2 regions of the Streptomyces boetiae genome follow, and region 1 is predicted to be linked to the other one. Evidence: riboswitches for the same ligand, from Rfam matches in the RefSeq annotation. Region 1 holds a riboswitch; the other holds the start of a gene.
The links. A riboswitch is a leader RNA that binds a small molecule or an ion and turns the genes downstream of it on or off. The one in region 1 is predicted to bind S-adenosylmethionine.
Positions count from the first base shown of each region.

Region 2: it holds a riboswitch for S-adenosylmethionine, as region 1 does, so the genes downstream of both, thrC (threonine synthase) here and RM780_RS24315 (MBL fold metallo-hydrolase) in region 1, are expected to answer to the same signal.

Region 1 covers NZ_JAVREN010000054.1:8,288-18,891, reverse strand. Annotated here, with positions in the region: gene RM780_RS24340 (substrate-binding domain-containing protein) at 1-723, opposite strand, end outside; gene RM780_RS24335 (ABC transporter permease) at 795-1,883, opposite strand; gene RM780_RS24330 (sugar ABC transporter ATP-binding protein) at 1,880-3,385, opposite strand; gene RM780_RS24325 (ROK family protein) at 3,625-4,878, shown strand; gene RM780_RS24320 (Acg family FMN-binding oxidoreductase) at 5,131-6,108, shown strand; SAM riboswitch class IV at 6,157-6,276, shown strand; gene RM780_RS24315 (MBL fold metallo-hydrolase) at 6,402-7,055, shown strand; gene RM780_RS24310 (ATP-binding SpoIIE family protein phosphatase) at 7,075-9,102, opposite strand; gene RM780_RS24305 (DUF6801 domain-containing protein) at 9,346-10,455, opposite strand.
Region 2 covers NZ_JAVREN010000001.1:131,534-142,137, reverse strand. Annotated here, with positions in the region: gene RM780_RS00645 (alpha,alpha-trehalose-phosphate synthase (UDP-forming)) at 1-1,188, opposite strand, end outside; gene RM780_RS00640 (glucosyl-3-phosphoglycerate synthase) at 1,752-2,717, opposite strand; SAM riboswitch class I at 3,028-3,171, shown strand; gene thrC (threonine synthase) at 3,189-4,523, shown strand; gene RM780_RS00630 (MoaD/ThiS family protein) at 4,520-4,795, shown strand; gene RM780_RS00625 (cold-shock protein) at 5,234-5,437, shown strand; gene groL (chaperonin GroEL) at 6,678-8,306, shown strand; gene murQ (N-acetylmuramic acid 6-phosphate etherase) at 9,092-10,015, opposite strand; gene RM780_RS00610 (MurR/RpiR family transcriptional regulator) at 10,073-10,604, opposite strand, start outside.

The sequences.
Region 1 (10,604 bases):
GGCGGCGGCCTCGCCTGACTCGACGGTGAACTCGGCGGCGACCCGGTTGTCCACGTCCTGGCCGCAGCCCTCCAGCGCGTCGGCGAAGCCGCGGGAGCGGTCCTGGGTCAGCGGCAGCGAGTCCAGGCCCGCGATCTCGGCGATGACCGCGTCGCCGCCCAGGCCGTGCTCCTGGACCAGCCCGCAGGCGTACTCGCCGGCGGCCACGCCCATGCCGTAGTTGTCGCCGAGGATGGTGGTGCGGGCCGCGGCCTCGTCCGAGAACTCCCGGTCCACGTTGACCACGGGGATGCCGGCCTCCATCGCCTCGGTGGCGACCTGGGTGAGCGCGGCTCCGTCGGTGGGGAGCAGGACGATGGCGTCGACGCCGTCGTTGATGAAGGTCTCGATGTGGCTGATCTGGGTGCTGGGGTCGTTGGTGCCCTCGGCGACGCGGAGTTCGACGTCCTCGTACTCGGCCGCCGTCTCCTCGGCGAAGGAGTTGATGGCCGCCAGCCAGCCGTGGTCGGCCTCGGGCCCGGAGAACCCTATGACGACCTCCTCGCCCGGCTCGTCGTTGGAGCTCGCGGCGTTGCGGCGGGTGTCCTCGCCGGAGGAGCCGTCGTCCGTGGAGTTGCTGGTGCAAGCGGCGAGCACGCCGGCCGCGGTCACGGCCAGGGCGGCGGCCAGGGTGCGGCGGGCGGGTCTGCGGACGCGGGCGGTGCGGGCGGTGCTTCCGGTCATGGCGGCCTCCGGGAAGGGCGGTGCGGGAAAGGGGAGTCGAGGGGAAGGAAAAGGAGAGAGGAGGGGGCCGGTCAGGGGCCGGAGCGGGCGGCGACGCGCTGCTGGAGCAGCACGGCGGCGACGATGATCGCGCCCTTGGCGACGGCCTGCGTGGAGGTGTCCAGGTTGTTGAGCGTGAACACGTTGGTGAGGGTGGTGAAGATCAGCACGCCGAAGACCGTGCCGAGGATCGTGCCCCGGCCGCCGCTCAGCAGCGTTCCGCCGATCACCACCGCGGCTATCGCGTCCAGCTCGTAGAGGTTGCCGTGCGTGGAGGTCCCGGCAGTGGTGCGGGCCAGCAGCATCACGGCGGCGATCCCGCAGGCCAGGCCGAGCAGGACGTAGAGCACGGCGGTGTGCCGCCGCACGTCGATGCCGGCCAGCCGGGCGGCCTCGGGGTTGCCGCCCACGGCGAGCGTGCGGCGGCCGAAGGTCGTGCGGTTGAGCAGCACCCAGCCCGCGGCGGCGGTCAGCGCGAAGATGATCACCAGGACGGGAACGCCCAGCACCTCGCCGCCGAAGAAGTCGACCAGGCCGGTCTGCGTGACGACCTGCGTGCGCTTGTCCGAGATGATCTCCGCCAGGCCGCGGGCCGCGGCGAGCATGGCGAGGGTGGCGATGAACGGGGCCATCCGCCCGTAGGCGATCAGCAGGCCGTTGACCAGGCCGCAGCCGACGCCCACCAGCAGCGCGGTGCTGACCATGACGGACCAGTGCAGGTCGGCGGCCGTGCTCTGGGTGGCGGCGGTGGTCGCCCACACCGAGGACAGGGCCACGATCGCGCCCACCGACAGGTCGATGCCGCCGCCGGTGATGACGAAGGTCATGCCCACGCTGACCACGCCGATCACGGAGGCCAGCCGAAGGATCGTCATCATGTTGTCGAAGGTGGTGAACCGGTCGCCCGCGGTCAGCGCCCCGATCGCGCACAGCAACGCCAGCGCGATCACCAGGCCCAGGGTCCGCCCGGCGGGGCCGGCCAGCAGGGCGCCGATCCGGCCGCCCGCCGCGCGCGGGCCGCCGGAAGAGCCGGGGGAGCCGGGGGAGCCGGGGGAAACGGCCGGGCGGGGCGCGGACTCGGGCGCGCCGCCCGGGAGTTCGGCATGGGTGCTCGCGCTCACGCCACATCACCTTCCATCACGAGGTCGAGCACCCGGTGCTCGTCGATTGCTTCGGCGGCGGCCTCGGAGACGATCCGCCCCTCGGAGATCACCAGCACCCGGTCCGAGAGCCCGATGACCTCCTCGATCTCGCTGGAGACCACGACCACCGCGATGTCCCGCCCGGCCAGCTCCCGGATCAGGGCGTAGATCTCGGCGCGGGCCCCGACGTCCACGCCGCGGGTCGGCTCGTCCAGCAGCAGCACCCGGCACTCCCGCAGCAGCCAGCGGGCCAGCACCACCTTCTGCTGGTTGCCGCCCGAGAGCGTGCCCACCGGCCGGTCCACCCCGGCGGGGCGGACGTCCAGCGCGGCGGTGTGCTCGGCGGCGGCCCGCCGCTCGCGTTCGGCGTCGAGGAAACCGGCGCGCGCGAAGCGGGACAGCGAGGGCAGCGAGACGTTCCGGTAGACCGGGTCGTTCCGCAGCAGGGCCTGGCTCTTGCGCTCCTCGGGGCAGAAGCCGACGCCCGCGGCCATCGCCGCGCCGACCCGGCCGGGCCGCAGCCGCCGCCCCGCGACGCGGACGGTGCCCGAGGAGGGGCGGCGCGCGCCGTAGACGGTCTCCAGGATCTCGGAACGGCCGGAGCCGACCAGCCCGGCCAGGCCCAGAATCTCGCCGGGCCGGACGTCGAAGGACACGTCGCGGAACTCGCCGCGGCGCGTGAGCCCTTCGACGCGCAGGACGGGCTCGGCGGGCGCGCCCGTTGCGGCCGAGTCGCCCCCGGGCGCGGCCCGGGGCGGGAAGACGTGGGTGAGGGAGCGGCCGGTCATCAGGCGGATGACCTCGGCGGCGGGCGTCGCGTCCACGGGCAGCCCGGAGGCCACGGTCCTGCCGTCCTTCAGCACCGTGATCCGGTCCCCGATCCGGCGGATCTCCTCCAGCCGGTGCGAGATGTAGACCAGCGCGATGCCCTGCGCGGCCAGATCCCCGATCACGGAGAAGAGGCGGCCCACCTCCTCCTGGCCCAGCACGGCGGAGGGCTCGTCCATCACGATCAGCCGGGCGTCGTAGGACAGGGCGCGGGCCAGGCTGACGATCTGCCGCCCGGCGGCCGGGAGGCGGCCCACCTCCCGCGCGGGGGACAGCTCGGGGTGCCCGAGCCGCCGCAGCAGGGCGGAGGCGGCGTCGTTCATCGCGGCCCGGGAGAGCAGGCCGAGGCGCGCCTTCTCGTGGCCGAGGTGGATGTTCTCCGCCACGGTCAGGCCGTCCACCAGGTCCAGCTCCTGGTAGAGGGTGGCGATGCCGTGGTCGAGCGCGGACTGCGGGCGGGGCAGGCGGACGGCCTCGCCCCGCCACAGGATGGTCCCGGCGTCGGGCTGGTGGGCCCCGGCCAGGACCTTGATCAGCGTGGACTTGCCGGCGCCGTTCTGGCCCAGCAGGCAGTGCACCTCGCCGGCCGCGACCTCCAGGTCGATGCCGTCGAGCGCGCGCACGCCGGGGAAGTGCTTGACGATGCCGCGCATCGCCAGCAGCGGCTCCCGGTCCCCCGTCGCCTGTGACGGGACGGACCCCTTCGGTTGGCCTGTCATGGCGGACAACGTAGGAGGGCTTTTGCCGGAGGTCAAGAGAAAGTGCGAACGCTTCCGGTGGAAGAGGTGGGGGGCGCGGGCGTAAGATCCGGGCGTTGTTATCGTTGACCGACGGTCAAGGCCGGACGTCACCGTCCACGTCACCGCCCGAACTCACCCCGGAAAGGCCCGCCATGGCGCCGACCGCCCCGACCCCCGCCGGTCCGGCCCCCGCAGGAGCGGCCCCCGGCGGGCCCGCCGCCGCACCGGCCGCCGGGCCCACGGCCGGCGCCGCGGCCCTGCTGCGGCTGCTGCGCGACGGGCGCCCGCGCACCCGCGCCGAGCTGGTCGCCGAGTCCGGGATGGGGCGCTCCACCGTGGCCGAGCGGATCGACACCCTCCAGGCCGCCGGGCTGGTCGCGCAGGCGGAGAACGCCCCCTCCACCGGCGGCCGTCCGCCCTCCGCCTTCGTCTTCAACCCCGCCGCCCGCGTGGTGCTGGCCGCCGACATCGGCGCCACGCACGCCAAGACCACCCTCACCGACCTCTCCGGCGCGGTGCTGGCCGAGGAGGACCTGCCGCTGGACGTGGCCTCGGGCCCCGAGGCCGTGCTGAAGCAGGTCTGCGGGTGCGGCGAGGTCCTGCTGGAACGCTCGGGCCGGGCGCGCGCGGACCTGCTCGGGGTCGGCCTGGGCCTGCCAGGACCGGTCGAGCACGCCTCGGGCCGGCCCACCAACCCGCCGATCATGCCCGGCTGGGACGGCTTCGACGTGCCGGCCTTCGTCCGCGAACGCCTGGACGCCCCCGTCCTGGTGGACAACGACGTCAACATCATGGCCCTGGGCGAGCACCGCACCCACTGGCCGTCCTGGCCGCACATGATCTTCGTCAAGGTCGCCACCGGCATCGGCAGCGGCCTGATAGCCGACGGGCGCCTGCACCGCGGCTCCCAGGGCGTGGCGGGCGACATGGGTCACGTGCAGCTCCCGCACGCCTCCGACGTGCCCTGCCGCTGCGGCAACCTCGGCTGCCTGGAGGCCGTGGCCAGCGGCGCCGCCCTGGCCGCCCGCCTCACCGGGATGGGCACCCCCGCCCGCACCAGCGCCGACGTCGTCGCGCTGGCCCGCAGCGGCTCGGTCCCCACCCTGAAGCTGGTCCGCGAGGCCGGCCGCCACATCGGCGAGGTGCTGGCCACCGCCGTCAGCTTCTTCAACCCCTCCGTCATCGTGATCGGCGGCGCGCTCTCCCTGGCCGGGGAGCACCTGATCGCCGGGGTCCGCGAGGTCGTCTACCGCCGCTCCCTGCCCCTGGCCACACAGGATCTGAGGATCGTGCAGTCCCGCGCGGGGGAGCGGGCCGGCGTCTCCGGCGCCGCCCTGATGGTCGTGGAGCACGCCTTCTCGCCCGAGCACCTTCCCGCCGCCCTGGCCGCGCCCGGCGCGGCCTGAGCCTGGGGGGCGGCGCGACGCACGCGCACCGCCCCCAGGCCGCCCGGATGCCGGAGCACCTGTGGCGGTTGCCCGCCCCCGGACGCAAGGTGAACGCGTGACTCCGCTCCCCCACCTCAAGGAGGGGGGCTTCCAACCCGGAGGTTGCGGTCCAGCCCGAACCGACCCCTCTCGGGGCGAGAGACAAATCACCAGTTCAGGGAAGCGATTCCCCCACCGGCTCAAGCCGGTGGTCTCCTCGCAAGGAGACAGATGGGAGATCCGGCACGGCGGGAGGCGGCCTACGCCCTCGTCGCGGCGGCGGTGCGCGCGCCGTCCTCGCACAACACCCAGCCCTGGGCGTTCCGCCGCGGCGCCGGAGCGCTCCTGCTGTACGCCGACCGCTCCCGCGGCCTGCCCGCCAACGACCCCCTCGGCCGCGAGCTGCACATCAGCTGCGGCGCGGCCCTGCTCAACCTCCGCCTGGCCGCCGCCCACCACGAGCTGACCGCCGACGTCGAGACGCTGCCCGACCCGGCCGACCCCGGCCTGCTGGCCCGCGTCACCCTCACCCCGGGCGCCGGGCCGCCCCCGGCCGAGGAGGAACGCCTGCACGCGGAGATCGGGCGCCGCCGCACCGTGCGTTCCCGCTTCGCCGCCCGGCCCGTCGCCGCTCCCGCGCTGGACCGGGCCGCGCGCGCCGCCGGGCGTGAGGGCGCCCGCCTGTTCCTCCTGCCCCCGGGCCCCGCCCGCCGCTCCGCCGCCGCGGCCGTGCGGGAGGGCGCCCGGCGGCAGTTCGGGGACCGGGCCTGGCGCCGGGAGCTGGCCTCCTGGATCCAGCCGCCCTCGGCGGGCGAGGGCCTGACCGTCCCCGCCCGCGCCGCCCCTGCCGCCCGCGCGCTGATCCGGGCCGCGAACCTGGGGCGCGCCGCCGGGAGACACGACGCCCGCCTGCTGCTGGCCGCGCCCGCCGCTGCCGTTCTCGCCACCGAGGAGGACGGGCGCGCCGCATGGCTGGCGGCGGGGCAGGCCCTCCAGCGGGCCCTGCTCAGCCTGGCCGCCGACGGCCTGGCCGCGGGCTTCGTCAACCAGCCCTGCCAGGTGGGTCCGCCCCTGCGCGGTCGCATCCGCGACGCGGCGCGCGGCGGCGCGGAGGGAGCCCACCCGCAGCTGCTGTTCCGCGTCGGCCACCCGGCGGCGCGCCCCGCGGACTCCCCGCGCCGCCTGGTCGCCGACGTCCTGCTGCCCTGAGGAACGCCCGGCCACCCGGCCGCGTGGCCCGTGGCCAGATCGGGCCACGGTCACGAGTGACAGCGATCGGGGCCCGGCCCCGCCGTCCGGCGACCCTCCTTTCGCGGGCGGGGTGCCCCGGGTGATGACCAGGCCGCAGACAACCGAAGTCTGCGGCAAGCGCGGCCTCCCGAGGTGAGTCCGTATGACGACGTGTGTCACGCCCCCCCCGGCCCGCCGGGGGCGGCCACCCCCCACGCGGGAACGCCCGGCCTGACGCGGACCGGGCGGCAACCGGGGTGAGAATGGCCCGCATGAAGATCACGCACTACGGGCACGCCTGTGTGCTCGCCGAGCTGGAGACGCCCGCCGGGCCGGCCCGCGTCCTCTTCGACCCCGGCGCCTACGACCAGGGGTTCGAGGAGCTGACCGGTCTCGACGCGGTCCTGATCACCCACGAGCACCCCGACCACCTCGACGCCGGGCGGCTGGCCGCGCTCCACCAGGCCAACCCCTCCGCCCGCGTCCTCGCCGGGCCCGGGGCCGCCGCCCGGCTCGCCGAGGCCGGCATCGCCCACGCCGAGCCGGCCGACGGCGCGAGGGTCACCGTGGCCGGGGCCGCCCCCGTGCGGGCCGTGGCGGGCGAGCACGCCGTCATCCACCCCGACCTGCCGTGCGTGCCCAACACCGGCTACCTGCTGGGGGATTCGCTCTACCACCCCGGCGACGCCTTCACCCTCCCGCCGGGCGAGGTGGACGTGCTGCTGCTGCCGACCGGCGGCCCTTGGATGAAGGCGTCCGAGGCCATCGACTTCCTGCGGGCCGTCGCCCCGCGCGTGGCCGTTCCCGTGCACCAGGCGGGCCTGGCGGACGTCCACCGGGACCTGCACTACCACCTCTTCCGCACCCTCGGCCCCCAGGGCACCGAGGTCCGCGTCCTCACGCCGGGCGTCGCCGCCGCGCTCTGACGCCGCCGGTTCCGCGTCCTCAGCCCGGCAGCAGCTGCTCGCTCCAGATGATCTTGCCGCCGCCCGCGTACCGGGCGCCCCAGCGGTGCGTCATCGCCGCGACCAGCTGGAGGCCGCGGCCCGTCTCGTCGAACAGCGAGGGGTGGCGGATGCGCGGCGTCGCCTCGCTGCCGTCCGACAGCTCGCAGGTCAGGGTCCGGCTGCGGATCAGCCGCAGCGTCAGGTGTCCCTCGGGGCCGCCGACGCCGGTCGCATAGCGCACGGCGTTCCCCGCCAGCTCGCTGACCACCAGCTGGGTCGACGTCACCAGGTCGTGCAGGCCCCAGGCGGTCAGCTGCTCCCGGACCAGGTCCCGGGCCCGGCCCGCCGCCACCGGTGCGTGCGGCAGCTCCCAGCGGGCGACGGCCCCGCGCGGCAGGCGGCGGGTCCGCACCGCGAGCACCGCCGTGGTGCCGTCCCGGCCCGGATGCGCGGGCAGCTCCGAGGCGGTCAGCGCGTCGCAGAGGCTGCCCAGCCAAACCGGGTCGCGCCGCTCGGCCGGCGCGGAGGCCGCCGCCGCGTGCCCCAGCACCTCCGCCAGCCGGGCGCGGCCGGAGCCGTCGGCCAGCAGGTTGGCGGTGCAGCACACCAGCACGCTGCCCTCGGGCAGGGTCAGTTCGCGGGTCTCGTACGGCAGCATCTCCGCGCCCAGCGGCGGCCCGCCGGGCATCGCGGGGAACTCCGTGCGCCCGTCCGGGTGCAGGACCGCCGGGCCCGGCTGACCCGCCCCGGCCAGGGTGCACACGCCGGTCGTCGGGTCGTACACCGCATACAGCACCGTGGCCGTCACCGTGCGGCCCAGGTCGGCGGTGATGTCGCTGACCGCGTCCCCGAGGTGGGCCAGCAGGTCGTCGGGCGGGTAGTCCAGCGCCGTCAGCGAGCGCACGGCCGTGCGCAGGCGGCCCATGATGATGGCCGAGTCCAGGCCGCTGCCGGGAACGTTGCCGATGACCAGGCCGACGCGGTCGGCGGAGAGCGGGACCACGTCGTACCAGGAGCCGCCCACCCCCTCCTCGCCCCCGGGCCGGTAGCGGGCGGCGGCGGTGAGCGCGGGCAGCTCCGGCAGGACCCGCGGCAGCAGGGCGTCCTGGAGCCGCTCGGCGCGGTCCCGCTCCGCCTCGAACAGCCGCGCCCGCTCCAGGGCTTGGGCGATCAGCCCGCTGAGGGCCAGCAGCAGGCCCCGGTCGTCCGCGGTGAACTCCTCGGCCTCGGGCCTGCTGAGCACGCAGGTGCCCACAACGTGCCCGCTGGCCTCCAGCGGCAGTACGGCCCAGGACCGCTGGCCCCCCGCGCGGACCGCCCCGGCCAGGTGCGGCCACCGGCGGCCGAACTCCTCCGGGTCGCTCAGGAACAGCGGCTCCCGCGCGTGGGCCGGGCCCGGCGCGCCCGAGGACTCCCAGCGCCGCAGCCGTTCGACGAACTCCCGCGGGTGCCCGGCCGTGCCCACCAGCACCGGAGCGCCGTCGCGCAGGGTGTGCACCACCAGGCCGTTGGCGCCGAAGGGCGGCAGCACCAGCCGCGCGACGGCGTCCACCACCTGCCCGGGGGTGAGGGCCTGGGCCAGCGCGGCGGTCAGCCGCTCCACCCGCCGGGCGCGGTCGGTGGCGGCCTGGCGGCCGAGCTGGCCCTCGGTGACGTCGGCCAGGACGACGACCAGGAGGCCGGGCGGCACGGGCATCATCCGCAGCCGGTACCAGCGCGTGCCGCCCTCGCCGTCGTGGCGCACGGTCTCCTCGGCGGGCTCGCCCTCGGCCACGACCTGTTCGAAGGTCGCGCGCAGCCCGTCCGGTCCCGGCATCGCCTCCCAGGGCGCGCCCTCCTGCCCCTCGCACCCCTCGCGCCGCCGGATCGCCTCGGCGGCGGGGTTGGCGTCCAGCACCCGCCAGGTGCGGGCGTCCAGCAGGAAGAACGCGTCCGGCAGGTGCTGGAGCACGGACACGGCGGTCGCCCCGTCGAGGTGGGGGGAGGGGGCCTCGGGGCGCGGCGGCCGTTCGCAGGGACCCGTCATGGGCGCACCTCCGCAGGCGAGGGGTCTCCAGCGTTCCCCCGCCGGGGGCGGGCCGCCAGCGGGGGCGGCCGTTCGTGTGTCCGCGCGGGCCGGCCGCGGGCGTTCACCCCGGGCGTTCACCCCGGGCGCTCGCCAGGGCGAACGTCCGAGGCGAACGTCCGGGGCGCGCGGAACCGCCCGGCGGTCTCCGGACGGGGGACCGGTGACCGCCGGGCGGTGGCGTGCGGGAGCGGTCCCGCGGCGTCAGCTGCCGCCGCGGATCACCTCGAACTCGGCCAGGACCGGGGCGAGCCCGTCGACCGGGGAGCAGGTGGTGCGGAAGGTCTCCAGCGGCCCGATGTCGCCGTCCGCCCGCCGCAGGGTGACGGTCAGCCGCAGCTCACCGGCGGACAGCTGGGCGGGGCCGGCGGTGGTGAAGCGCACGGACTCGGCGTCCACCGTCCCGGTGGTGACGAGCGGGGGGAACGGCAGGGCGAGGGAGGCGTTGATGCGGGCGAACTCGGAGGTGCCGACGAGGGTGCGGTCCTCGCCGCCGGGCCCGTCCACCGCGAGGTCGAACGCCCCGCTGCTGTCGATCACGGGGGTGCCGATGAGGGCGAACGCCTGGTGGATGTTGCCGGCGTACGTGACCGTGACGGGCGTGTCGAAGCTCACGTTCTGGCCGACCGAGACGGTGTCGGGCACCTGCGGGCGGAAGGCGACGGTCACCGGGCTCTCGCCGATGAGCGGGAAGAGGCAGGTGTAGGAGCCCAGGACCGTGCCGGGCGGCGGGCCGCCGGCCACGTCGAACTCCGCGAGGACCGCGTTCTGCCCCGGCGTGAGGACGCAGGAGGAGGTGAACGTGCCCAGGCCGGTGGGCGAGCCCGAGGCGTTGCGCGGCGTCAGGGTCAGGGACAGGTCGCCCGCCACCACGGAGGCCGGGCCGGGCTCGGGGATGGTCACCTCGTAGGAGCCGTCGACGGGCAGCACGAGGGGGGCGGTGGCCGAGGTGGGGACGGTGGGGTCCTCGGGGAAGGGCAGGGGGACCTCGAGCGGGATCTCCCCGCCGGCATGATGGACCGTCATCTGGGCGCGGACCGTGCCCTCGATGCTGGTCGCGCCGACCAGCCGCATGGCCTCGGCGGAGATGGGGGAGAGGTTCAGGACGCCCTCGACCCGGATCGTGGCCGGCTCGCCCGCGGTGATGTCCTCGGGGACGTTCACGTCGATGAGGGCGGTCGCGGGCTGGTTGCCCACCAGCGGCAGCGTGCAGGTGTACGCGAGCGGCTGGTCGGCGGGCTCCGCGTGGGCCGTGCCGGCGGCCAGCGGGAGCGTTGCGGAAGTGAGCAGGGCGGTGAAGAACAGCCCCAGCATGGCTCTGGGGGATCTGAATTTCCCTCGGTGGATGCGCATGAGCACCTTTCGTTCCCGATTCCGAAAAGGCCGTGCCCGTTCCCGAGCGGGTAGCGGGCAGGCCCCCATCGGCCCCGGTCCTGCCCCTCGCCCGAGGCCGCCTCGGTGGT
Region 2 (10,604 bases), on a different contig from region 1:
GTTGACCAGGGCGACGTCCGCCATCCGGTAGGCGGCCAGCGAGCGCGCGAAGTCGTCCTTCACGTGCAGGACCACCGGCGTCCAGCCCTCGGCCCCGAACTCCTCGTTGATCTCCGCCGCGACCCGCGAGACCTCCGCGGTGTAGTCCCGGTAGACCGCCAGGTCCTGCCGCGAGGGGTAGGCGAACGCCACGTGCACCACCCGGCCGCGCCACTGCGGCCGGTCGGTGAGCAGGCGCCGGAACGCCAGCAGGCCGCGCACGATGTTCTTCGACAGCTCGGTGCGGTCCACCCGGACCACGGTCCGCCGGTCCCCGACCTGCTCGCGCAGCGCGGCCAGCCGCTCGTCCACGTCCGGGCGGAACGCCCGCTCCCGCAGGAAGTCCGCGTCCGCGCCGAGCCCGTGCACGCCGAGCCGGGTCGTGCGCCCGGCGTGCGCGACGGCGCCCGCCGCGGAGGCTCCCGCGGCGGAGGCGCCCGCCGGGGAAACGTCCGCGCCCAGCACGTCGGCGCAGCAGGCCGCGAACGCCCGCGCCCAGCGTTCGGTCAGGAAGGCGGCCCGGTCCGCGCCCAGGATGCCGAGCAGCACCTGCCGCGCGACCCGGTCGGGCAGCACCCGGAACAGCTCCGGCGGCGCCCACGGGGTGTGCGAGAAGTGGCCGATGCGCAGGTCGGGGCGGCGCTCGCGCAGCAGCCCGGGCACCAGCGCGAGGTGGTAGTCCTGCACGAGAACGGCCGCCCCGGGCCCGGCCTCCTCGGCCAGCGCGTCCGCGAAGGCGGCGTTGTACGCCTCGTACGCGGCCCAGCGCTCCTCGAAGGCCGCGTCGAAGACGGGCTCGAAGGGCGTCTGGTACAGCAGGTGGTGGACGAACCACAGCACGGAGTTGGCGATGCCGTTGTAGGCGGCGTCGAAGGTGGCGGCCGGGATGTCCAGCATCCGCACGGCCTGCCCCCCGGTGTCCGCCGCATCCAGGCGCCCGCCGGGCCCGGCGCGCCGCGCCGCCTCCCGGTCGCCCTCCCCGAGGGCCGCGCACACCCAGGTCCCCGCGCCCTCGCCCAGCGCGCTCAGCCCGGACACGAGCCCCCCGCCGCCGCGCCGGGCACTCAGCACCCCGTCCGCGCCGACCGCGTAACTCACCGGCCCGCGATTCGACGCGACCAGCACCTCGGTACTTCCAGCGTCACTCACGGCCGGAGGCTAGCCAACCCCTCCCCCCGGGAAACGTGTGCCCCCTCACACGCGCCGCCCCCATCACCCACGCGGTCCCGGACGATGACACTCCGTGCGCACCGCCCGCGGCCGGGCGTCGGTGGTGGCCCTCGGCAGCACGCCTGCGGCGGGCACGCGCGCCGGAGCTTGGGACTACGCCCGCGGCGGGCGTTGCCCGGCCGGAGGCGGGGCCGCCTGCGCGCATCCGCACCCGGCCCCGCCTCCGGCGCACCCGACACCTTTGAGGCACGGGCCCACCCCCGCTCGCCGCAACGCCGGCCGCAGGCGTGCGCCGCGCCCCGGGGCGTCGCCGGGGAACGTCGCAGGCGATCGCCCCGCGCCCCCGGGGCTCCCGCGGGCGCCGGCGCAGCCGGGCCCCGCAGAGCCGCCCGCCGCAGGCGACCCGGCGCCGCCGCGGCCCCGGCGCTCGCCGCAGGCGAACGCGCACCGCGCGCCGGCCGTGGAACGCCCGCCGCAAGGCGAACGCACACGCCAAGGCCCCGGGGCGGCGAGCGCCCCGGGGCCCCAGGCCGGGCAGTCGGCTACGCCGCCCTGCGGGCCGCGTACTCCGGGATGCTGTTCATCGGGGGGCGCTCCTCCGCGTCGATGGGGTGGGTCTGGGGCGTGAAGCCTCCGTCGTCGGTGCGCTGGAACTGGGTCAGGCCCAGGCGGTTCGGCAGGACCGAGCCGGGGAGCCGGACCTGCGCGGTGCGCAGGATCGCGGCGGCCATCCGCCCCAGGGCCTGGCCGTCCTGGTGCCGGTGCTTGCGCACGCCCACATCCACCTGCCCCAGCGCGTCGAGCCCCGCCAGGTTCAGCGTGTCGATGAGCATGCCCAGCTCCACGCCGTACCCGACCGGGAACGGCAGCCGTTCGAGCAACGACCGGCGCGCGGCGTACTCGCCGCCCAGGGGCTGGACCACGCCGGCCAGCTGCGGCCAGTGCAGGTTCAGCAGCGGGCGGGCGACCAGCTCGGTGACCCGGCCCCCCTGGCGGGCCCCGCCGGGGTTGTCGCCGAGCGGTCGGTCGTACATGGCCTTGACCAGTTGCACGCTCGGCTCGGTGAGCAGGGGCCCGAGGATGCCGGAGACGAATCTGGAGTCGAACTCCCGCAGGTCGGCGTCCACGAAGCAGACGATCTCGCCGCTCGTTGCCAGCAGTGAGCGCCAGAGCACCTCCCCCTTGCCGGGTGCCGTGGGCACTCTGGGCAGGATCTCGTCGCGGTGGACGACCTTGGCGCCCGCCGCGGCGGCCACCTCGGAGGTGCGGTCGGTGGACCCGGAGTCCACCACCATCAGTTCATCGATCAGTGGCACGTCTTCCATCAGGTCGCGCCGGAGCGCTTCCACGATGGCGCCGACGGTCGCCTCCTCGTTCAGCGCGGGGAGAACCACGCTGATGCTGCCAGCCGCGCCTGCTGCTCGCTTCGCGCTCAACAGCTGCGGCAGCGAGCGGTCAGCGGCGTCCCAGGACCGGCGGCTCAGCCACTCCTCTGCCTCTTCCAGCACGAATGTCGCTCCTGTTCGCGTTCGGCCACGATTACTCCGTATGGCCGTATCTGCCCCTTCTTGGCGCAGTCCGAACCCACCGTTGCCACGTTTTTTCGGGATACTTCCGACCTCTCGGATGAGTCGTTTGTGACGGTTGTGACGAGTTCCCGCTCGTTCTTCTCTCTATCCGCTCTCTCGTGGAGTCTCGTGGCATCTCGTGGCGTCTCGCGGATCGGACGGCCCGGGCCATTGTGGGGGGCGTCCGTTACAGTCTCGAACAGCGCAGGTGTCCTCCGCATATCAGGACCGGCGCTCCACAACCGCATACAGCTCATCCAGAGGGGCAGAGGGAACGGCCCGTTGAAGCCCCGGCAACCCTTCCGCCGGCACTCGCCGCACGTCGCGCGAGGCTCCCGGTGGGGAAGGTGCCAATTCCGTCCCGCGGCGAGAGGCGTCGCGGGGAAGATGAGGAGAGGGGCCTCGCCACCCATGTCTGTGCTGTCCACGCAGTCCGCGTCCGACTCCGCACGCACCGCGACCACCGCATCCGGGAACACCCCGGGTACCGCCGGCGTCGACCTCGGACCCGCCGCCGCCCTCTCGTGCAGGGAGTGCGGGGAGCGTTACCCGCTGAGTCCGATATTCGCCTGTGCGTCCTGTTTCGGCCCGCTGGAGATCGCTTACGACCTCCCCGCGGGCGACCCCGAGGCCCTGCGCCGCCGCATCGAGGCCGGCCCGGCGAGCGTGTGGCGTTACGCCCCGCTGCTGCCCGTGCCCGCCGACGTGGCCGCCAAGCCGAACCTCAACCCCGGCTGGACCCCGCTGGTCCGCGCCGACCGCCTGGCCGCCGAACTCGGCGTCACCGGCGGCCTGTTCGTCAAGGACGACTCGGGCAACCCCACCCACTCCTTCAAGGACCGGGTCGTGGCCTGCGCCGTCGAGGCCGCCCGCGCCTTCGGCTTCACCACCCTCTCCTGCTCCTCCACCGGCAACCTCGCCGGCGCGGTGGGCGCCGCCGCGGCCCGCGCGGGCCTGCGCTCCTGCGTCTTCATCCCGCACGACCTGGAGCAGGGCAAGGTCGTCATGGCCTCCGTCTACGGCGGCGACGTCGTCGGCATCGAGGGCACCTACGACGACGTCAACCGCTTCTGCAGCGAGCTGATCGGCGACCCGGCCGGCGAGGGCTGGGGGTTCGTGAACGTCAACCTCCGCCCGTACTACGCCGAGGGCTCCAAGACCCTGGCCTACGAGATCTGCGAGCAGCTCGGCTGGGAGCTGCCCGACCAGCTCGTGGTCCCGATCGCCTCCGGCTCCCAGCTCACGAAGATCGACAAGGGGCTCAAGGAGCTGATCGCGCTCGGCCTGGTGCCCGAGAAGCCCTACCGGATCTTCGGCGCCCAGGCCGAGGGCTGCTCGCCCGTCTCCCAGGCGTTCCGCGCCGGGCACGACGTGGTGCGCCCCGTGCGGCCGGACACCATCGCCAAGTCCCTGGCGATCGGCAACCCGGCGGACGGCCCCTACGTCCTGGACATCGCCCGCCGCACCGGCGGCGCCGTGGAGGACGTCACCGACCCCGAGATCGTGGACGCGATCCACCTGCTGGCCCGCACCGAGGGCGTGTTCGCGGAGACCGCGGGAGGGGTGACGGTGGGCGTGACGCGGAAGCTGATCGCCTCCGGGGCCCTGGACCCCGCGAAGACCACCGTCGTGCTGAACACCGGCGACGGCCTCAAGACCCTGGACGCGGTGGCGCCCACCGCCGGTCCGTCCGCGATCATCCGTCCGAACCTGGACTCGTTCCGAGAGGCTGGCCTCGCATCATGAGCGTAACTGTCCGAATCCCGACCATCCTGCGCACGTACACCGGCGGCGCCTCCGAGGTCACGGCCGAGGGGACGACCCTCGGCGAGGTCCTGGCCGACCTGGACCGGCAGCACCAGGGCATCGCCGCGCGGGTGCTCGACGAGGACGGCAAGCTGCGCCGCTTCGTGAACGTCTACGTCAACGACGACGACGTCCGTTTCGCCGAGGGCCTGGGGACCGCGACCCCCGACGGGGCCGGCGTCTCGATCATCCCGGCGGTGGCGGGCGGCTGAGTCCGCGTCACGTCCACACGCCTTCACGACATCCGTCGCTCCGCCCCGAACCGATCGTTCCGGTTCGGGGCGGATGCACGTGCGCGGGGCGCTAGAGTGGCCGTGGTCTCACCCCGGCGGTTGCCACGCGCATATGAATTCACGACACATCGCGCTAAGAATGTGCTGAGAAACGCTGTACCAATTGTCTGGTTGGCGCGTTTGGGGCCGTGAGAAAGATTCAACTTTCATACACTTTGCGTTATTTGCCCGTTCTGGGTCGCCAAGAATTCCCTCCCGAATGGCCTGTTGCACTGGGCGTCCGTGCAGATACATTCAGCGTCGGTCGACGCGTTCCGGCGCACACCCCCCGTCCGCCCGGGGGTGGGGTCTGAGAGGTCTGACCCGGGCCCGCGAAGTGCGGTCTCGTGAAAGGGCCAGCAAAATGGGGAGTTAGGAATGGCTCAGGGCACCGTCAAGTGGTTCAACGCGGAGAAGGGCTACGGCTTCATCGCGGTAGACGGTGGTGCGGACGTGTTCGTCCACTACAGCGCGATCCAGATGGACGGCTACCGCACCCTGGAAGAGGGGCAGCGGGTCGAGTTCGAGATCTCTCAGGGGCAGAAGGGCCCCCAGGCCGACATGGTCCGGGTCACCGCCTGAAACGCCGACCGCACCGCAGCCTGCCGCGCGGGCCCGCACCCTCCGTCGGGTGCGGGCCCGCCCGCATCCCCGCTCCGCTCGGGCCGTTGCCGCGCCCCGGCCCCGCCCGGCGCCGCCCGCGCTCCCGCGCCACGCGGCTCCCGCGCCACACGGGGGGTTGCCGCGTCCCGGCCCCGCCCGGCGCTGCCCGCGCTCCCGCGCCCCGCGGGGCGTTGCCCGCATTGCCGCCCCACACGGGGGGTTGCCGCGTCCCGGCCCCGCCCGGCGCTGCCCGCGCTCCCGCGCCAGGCGGGGCGTTGCCCGCATTGCCGCCCCACACGGGGGGTTGCCGCGTCCCGGCCCCGCCCGGCGCTGCCCGCGCTCCCGCGCCCCGCGGGGCGTCGCCCGCATTCCCGCCCCACGCGGGGTGGCGCCCGTATTCCCGCGCCACGCGGCCTTGCCGCAGCGGCCCCCAACGGGGCGAGCCCGCCCACGTGGTCCCGCCCCACGCGGCCCTGGCGTAGCCGCTCCGCGCTCGCGCGCGGCCCGCCGCAGCCGCCGCCCGACGGTGCGGGCCCGCCCACGGTCCCGCGGCGCGCACGGGCCGCCCGCGCTCCGCGCTGCGCGGGGGCCTGCCCACGGTCCGATGCCGCGCGGCCCTGCCGCGGCCGGCTCCGCGCCCGCCGGCTCGCAGCCGCTCACCGCTCACCGCTCACCGCTCACCGCTCACCGCCCACTGCTCACCGCTCACCGCGCTCGGCTCACCGCGCTCCGCCCACCGCGCCCGGCCACGGTCCCGCACCGGGCGGCGTGCCGCCCGCGCTCCGCGCTGCGCGGGGGCCTGCCCACAACTCACGCGCCGCTGCGGGCCGGCCCGCAGCGCCTCAGCAGCGGGCCGGGCCCGGCCGCAGTCCCGCCCCCGCGCGGGCGCAGGAGGCTGGCCGCGCCCCCTCGCGGACCGCCCCCTCGCACCTCACAGCCGTCCGCTCCCGGCGCCGCGCCGCGCCGCGCGAGCCCCGCGCAGCGGCAGCGCCCCCGCCGCCCCCACCGGGCGCCCCGCCGCCCAACGCTTGCACTCGGAGGGGGAGAGTGCTAATCATGGCGTTAGCACTCTGAAGGTGAGAGTGACAAAAGCAAGGACCGGTTCGGTGAGGTCCACGGGCCCGGCGGGAGCAATGAACCGCCGGGCCGCAGGGCCGTCCGTCGCGGGCGCCAGCGCGGTCCGGAGCAATCCACCCCAGTCCTGGGAGGACCACTTCACATGGCCAAGATCATCGCGTTCAACGAGGAGGCGCGGCGCGGCCTTGAGCGCGGGATGAACCAGCTCGCCGACGCCGTCAAGGTCACGCTCGGCCCCAAGGGCCGGAACGTCGTGCTCGAGAAGAAGTGGGGCGCCCCCACCATCACCAACGACGGCGTGTCGATCGCCAAGGAGATCGAGCTCGAGGACTCCTACGAGAAGATCGGCGCCGAGCTGGTCAAGGAAGTAGCCAAGAAGACGGACGACGTGGCCGGCGACGGCACGACCACGGCGACCGTTCTGGCGCAGGCGCTGGTCCGCGAGGGCCTGCGCAACGTCGCCGCCGGCGCGAACCCGATGGCGCTCAAGCGCGGCATCGAGGCGGCCGTCGAGAAGGTCTCCGAGGCCCTGCTGAGCCAGGCCAAGGAGGTCGAGACCAAGGAGCAGATCGCCTCCACCGCGTCCATCTCCGCGGGCGACCCCCAGATCGGCGAGCTGATCGCCGAGGCCATGGACAAGGTCGGCAAGGAAGGCGTCATCACCGTCGAGGAGTCCCAGACCTTCGGTCTGGAGCTGGAGCTCACCGAGGGCATGCGCTTCGACAAGGGCTACATCTCGGGGTACTTCGCCACCGACATGGAGCGCATGGAGGCCGAGCTCGAGGACCCCTACATCCTCATCGTGAACTCCAAGGTCAGCAGCGTGAAGGACCTGCTGCCCCTGCTGGAGAAGGTCATGCAGTCGGGCAAGCCCCTGCTGATCATCGCCGAGGACGTCGAGGGCGAGGCCCTGTCCACCCTGGTGGTCAACAAGATCCGCGGCACCTTCAAGTCCGTGGCCGTCAAGGCCCCCGGCTTCGGCGACCGCCGCAAGGCCATGCTCGGCGACATCGCCGTGCTGACCGGCGGCCAGGTCATCTCCGAGGAGGTCGGCCTCAAGCTGGAGAACGCCACGCTCGACCTGCTGGGCCGCGCCCGCAAGGTGGTCATCACCAAGGACGAGACCACCATCGTCGACGGCGCCGGCTCCAGCGACCAGGTCCAGGGCCGGGTCAACCAGATCCGCGCCGAGATCGAGTCCTCCGACTCGGACTACGACCGCGAGAAGCTCCAGGAGCGCCTGGCGAAGCTGGCCGGCGGCGTGGCCGTCATCAAGGCCGGCGCCGCCACCGAGGTGGAGCTGAAGGAGCGCAAGCACCGCATCGAGGACGCGGTGCGCAACGCCAAGGCGGCCGTCGAGGAGGGCATCGTCGCTGGCGGTGGCGTGGCCCTGCTCCAGGCGGCCTCCGCCCTGGAGAAGCTGGACCTGGAGGGCGACGAGGCCACCGGCGCCGCCGCGGTCAAGCTGGCCCTGGAGGCCCCGCTGAAGCAGATCGCGATCAACGCCGGCCTGGAGGGCGGCGTGGTGGTGGAGAAGGTCCGCAGCCTTCCCCAGGGCCACGGCCTGAACGCGGCCACCGGCGAGTACGTCGACCTGCTCGCGGCCGGCATCCCCGACCCGACCAAGGTCACCCGCTCCGCGCTTCAGAACGCCGCCTCCATCGCGGCGCTCTTCCTCACCACCGAGGCCGTCATCGCCGACAAGCCCGAGAAGGCCGCGGCCGGCGCCGCGGACCCCTCCGGCGGCATGGGCGGCGGCATGGACTTCTGATCCCACCGGATCAGCAGCCCACGGCCCCAGGCCGTAGCCAAGGGCGGCACCCCCTCCGGGGTGCCGCCCTTCGCCATGCCCCGCCCCCGTCGGGCCCGCACGCCCGACGGGGGCTTGCGCCTGCGTCCCCCCGCCCCCGGTGCGCGCCGCCGCGCGGCGGGCCGGAAGCGGGTCGCCGCTCCGGCCCCGGACGCGTTCCCGCTGGGTGCGCCTGGCCCGGCGCCCACTCGCGGCGCGCTCCGTGCGGCTCCGCCGCCCACCGGCCCCCGGGGGCGCGGGCCCCAGACGGCCGCAGACCGCCGACAACGGCCACGCTTCCCGCCGGGCGAGCGGTGCCGCAACGCCCAGCGGGAACCCGGGCCGCTCGCCCGGGGGCGCGGGGCGCCGCCCCACTCGCCGCCGCCGCGCCCCGGCGCTGAGCGCCCCCGCAGGGCGCACGACGGCCGGTCGGCCGTCCGAGCCGTCCGCTGCGGCGCGCGCCGCCGTGCGGCACGGCGGAATTGGGGAACGCGCCGCCCCCGGCGTCGGGCACGGGGCCCGCCGTGGCCGCCGCAGCGTGCCGCAACGCCCGGCGGGGCCGGGACCGCACGCCGGGGGCGCGGGGCCCCGCCCCGCCGTCCTCGGGGACCCGGCCGGGCGCCGCGTCAGCGCGGATTTCCGCGTGGCCAAGGCCGCCGCGACAAGCGCCTTTCCGCCGCCCCAAGTCCCGCCGGGAAACGCCATGTTCTGGCCGTGTTAAATCTGCGGCACCAGGGAATTCAAACCGGCCCCCCGCGTGAGGAATCTCATTCCGCCGCCGCCCGCAGCGCGCCCCGCAGATGCCCGTCGCTTTCCGCGAGCAACCGTTCAGCCGTCGCCGCCGAGACGTCCCCGAGGATCGTGAGAATCGCGTTCTTCACCTCCCCGCCCGTGGACTTCAGCGCCGCCTCAACCGCCTCATCCGGCGCCCCCGTCGCCAGCCGCACGATCCGCCGCGCGCGAGCGCGCAGCTTCTCGTTCGAGGCCCGCACGTCCACCATCAGGTTCCCGTACGTCTTCCCCAGCCGGATCATGCTGATCGTGGAGATCATGTTGAGGACGAGCTTCTGCGCCGTGCCCGCCTTCAGCCGCGTCGAGCCGGCGATCAGCTCCGGCCCCGTCACCACCTCGATGCCGTGCTCGGCGGCAGCCGCCAGCGGCGACCCCGCGTTGCACGCCACCCCGATGGTCAACGCCCCCAGCGCGCGAGCGTGACGCACCGCCCCCACCGCGTACGGCGTGCGCCCCGACGCCGAGACCCCCACGACCACGTCCGCCGAAGTGACCCCGTGCGCGTCCAGGTCCGAGGCGGCCAGCTCCCCGCTGTCCTCCGCCCCCTCCACGGCGGAGACCAGCGCGGCGGGCCCGCCCGCGATCAGCCCCAGCACCTCCCCGGGCGCCGTGTTGAACGTCGGCGGGCACTCGCTCGCGTCCAGCACCCCCAGCCGCCCCGGCGTCCCCGCCCCCACGTAGAGCAGCCGACCGCCCTCCGCCAGCCGGGCCGCCGCCGCGTCGATCGCGGCGGCGATCCGGGGCAGCTCACGGGCCACGGCCCCGGGAACGGCCGCGTCCTCGGCGTTCATGGCGCGGGCGATCTCCAGCGTGGAACGCCGGTCGATCTCGGCCAGCTCGGGCCGGTACGCCTCGGTGGCCAGCGCGTCCAGCGCGCCGGAAGCGGATTCGGTGGTCATGCGGCGGCTCTCAGAAGGCTCTGGCGGACAGCAGACAGCGGAAAAGGAAGGAACGGATCAGCGCCGACGAGGCGCGTGCCGGTGCGCCAGCGCCTCGTAGCTGGCGTGCAGGGCGGGCGCGGCCGAGGCGTACGTCCGCTGCGCCACCCCGATGAACAGGCAGTCCACGACCAGCAGTTGACTGGCCCGGCTGGACATCGCGGCCGGCCGCAGCTCGCTCTCGCGGGCCGTGGACGTGGTCAGGACGTGGTCCGCGTACCGCGTGACCTCCCCGTCCGGGCGCCCCGTGACGGCCACGGTCGTCGCCCCCCGGTCGAACGCCGCCCGCAGCGGCTCGATCACGTCCACGGTCCGCCCGGAGTGCGTCACGGCCAGGGCCACGTCCCCGGCCCGTAGCTGAACGGCCCCGGTGACCGCCAGGTGCGGATCCGCGTGCGCGTGGGCGACCAGGCCGATGCGCAGCAGCTTCTGCGCCAAATCCTGCGCGACGAGCGAGGAGGCCCCGACCCCGTACACGTCGATCCGGCGCGCGGCTGTCAGCGCGGCCACGGCCGCCTCGAGCTGGCGCAGATCGAGACCGGCGGCGGTG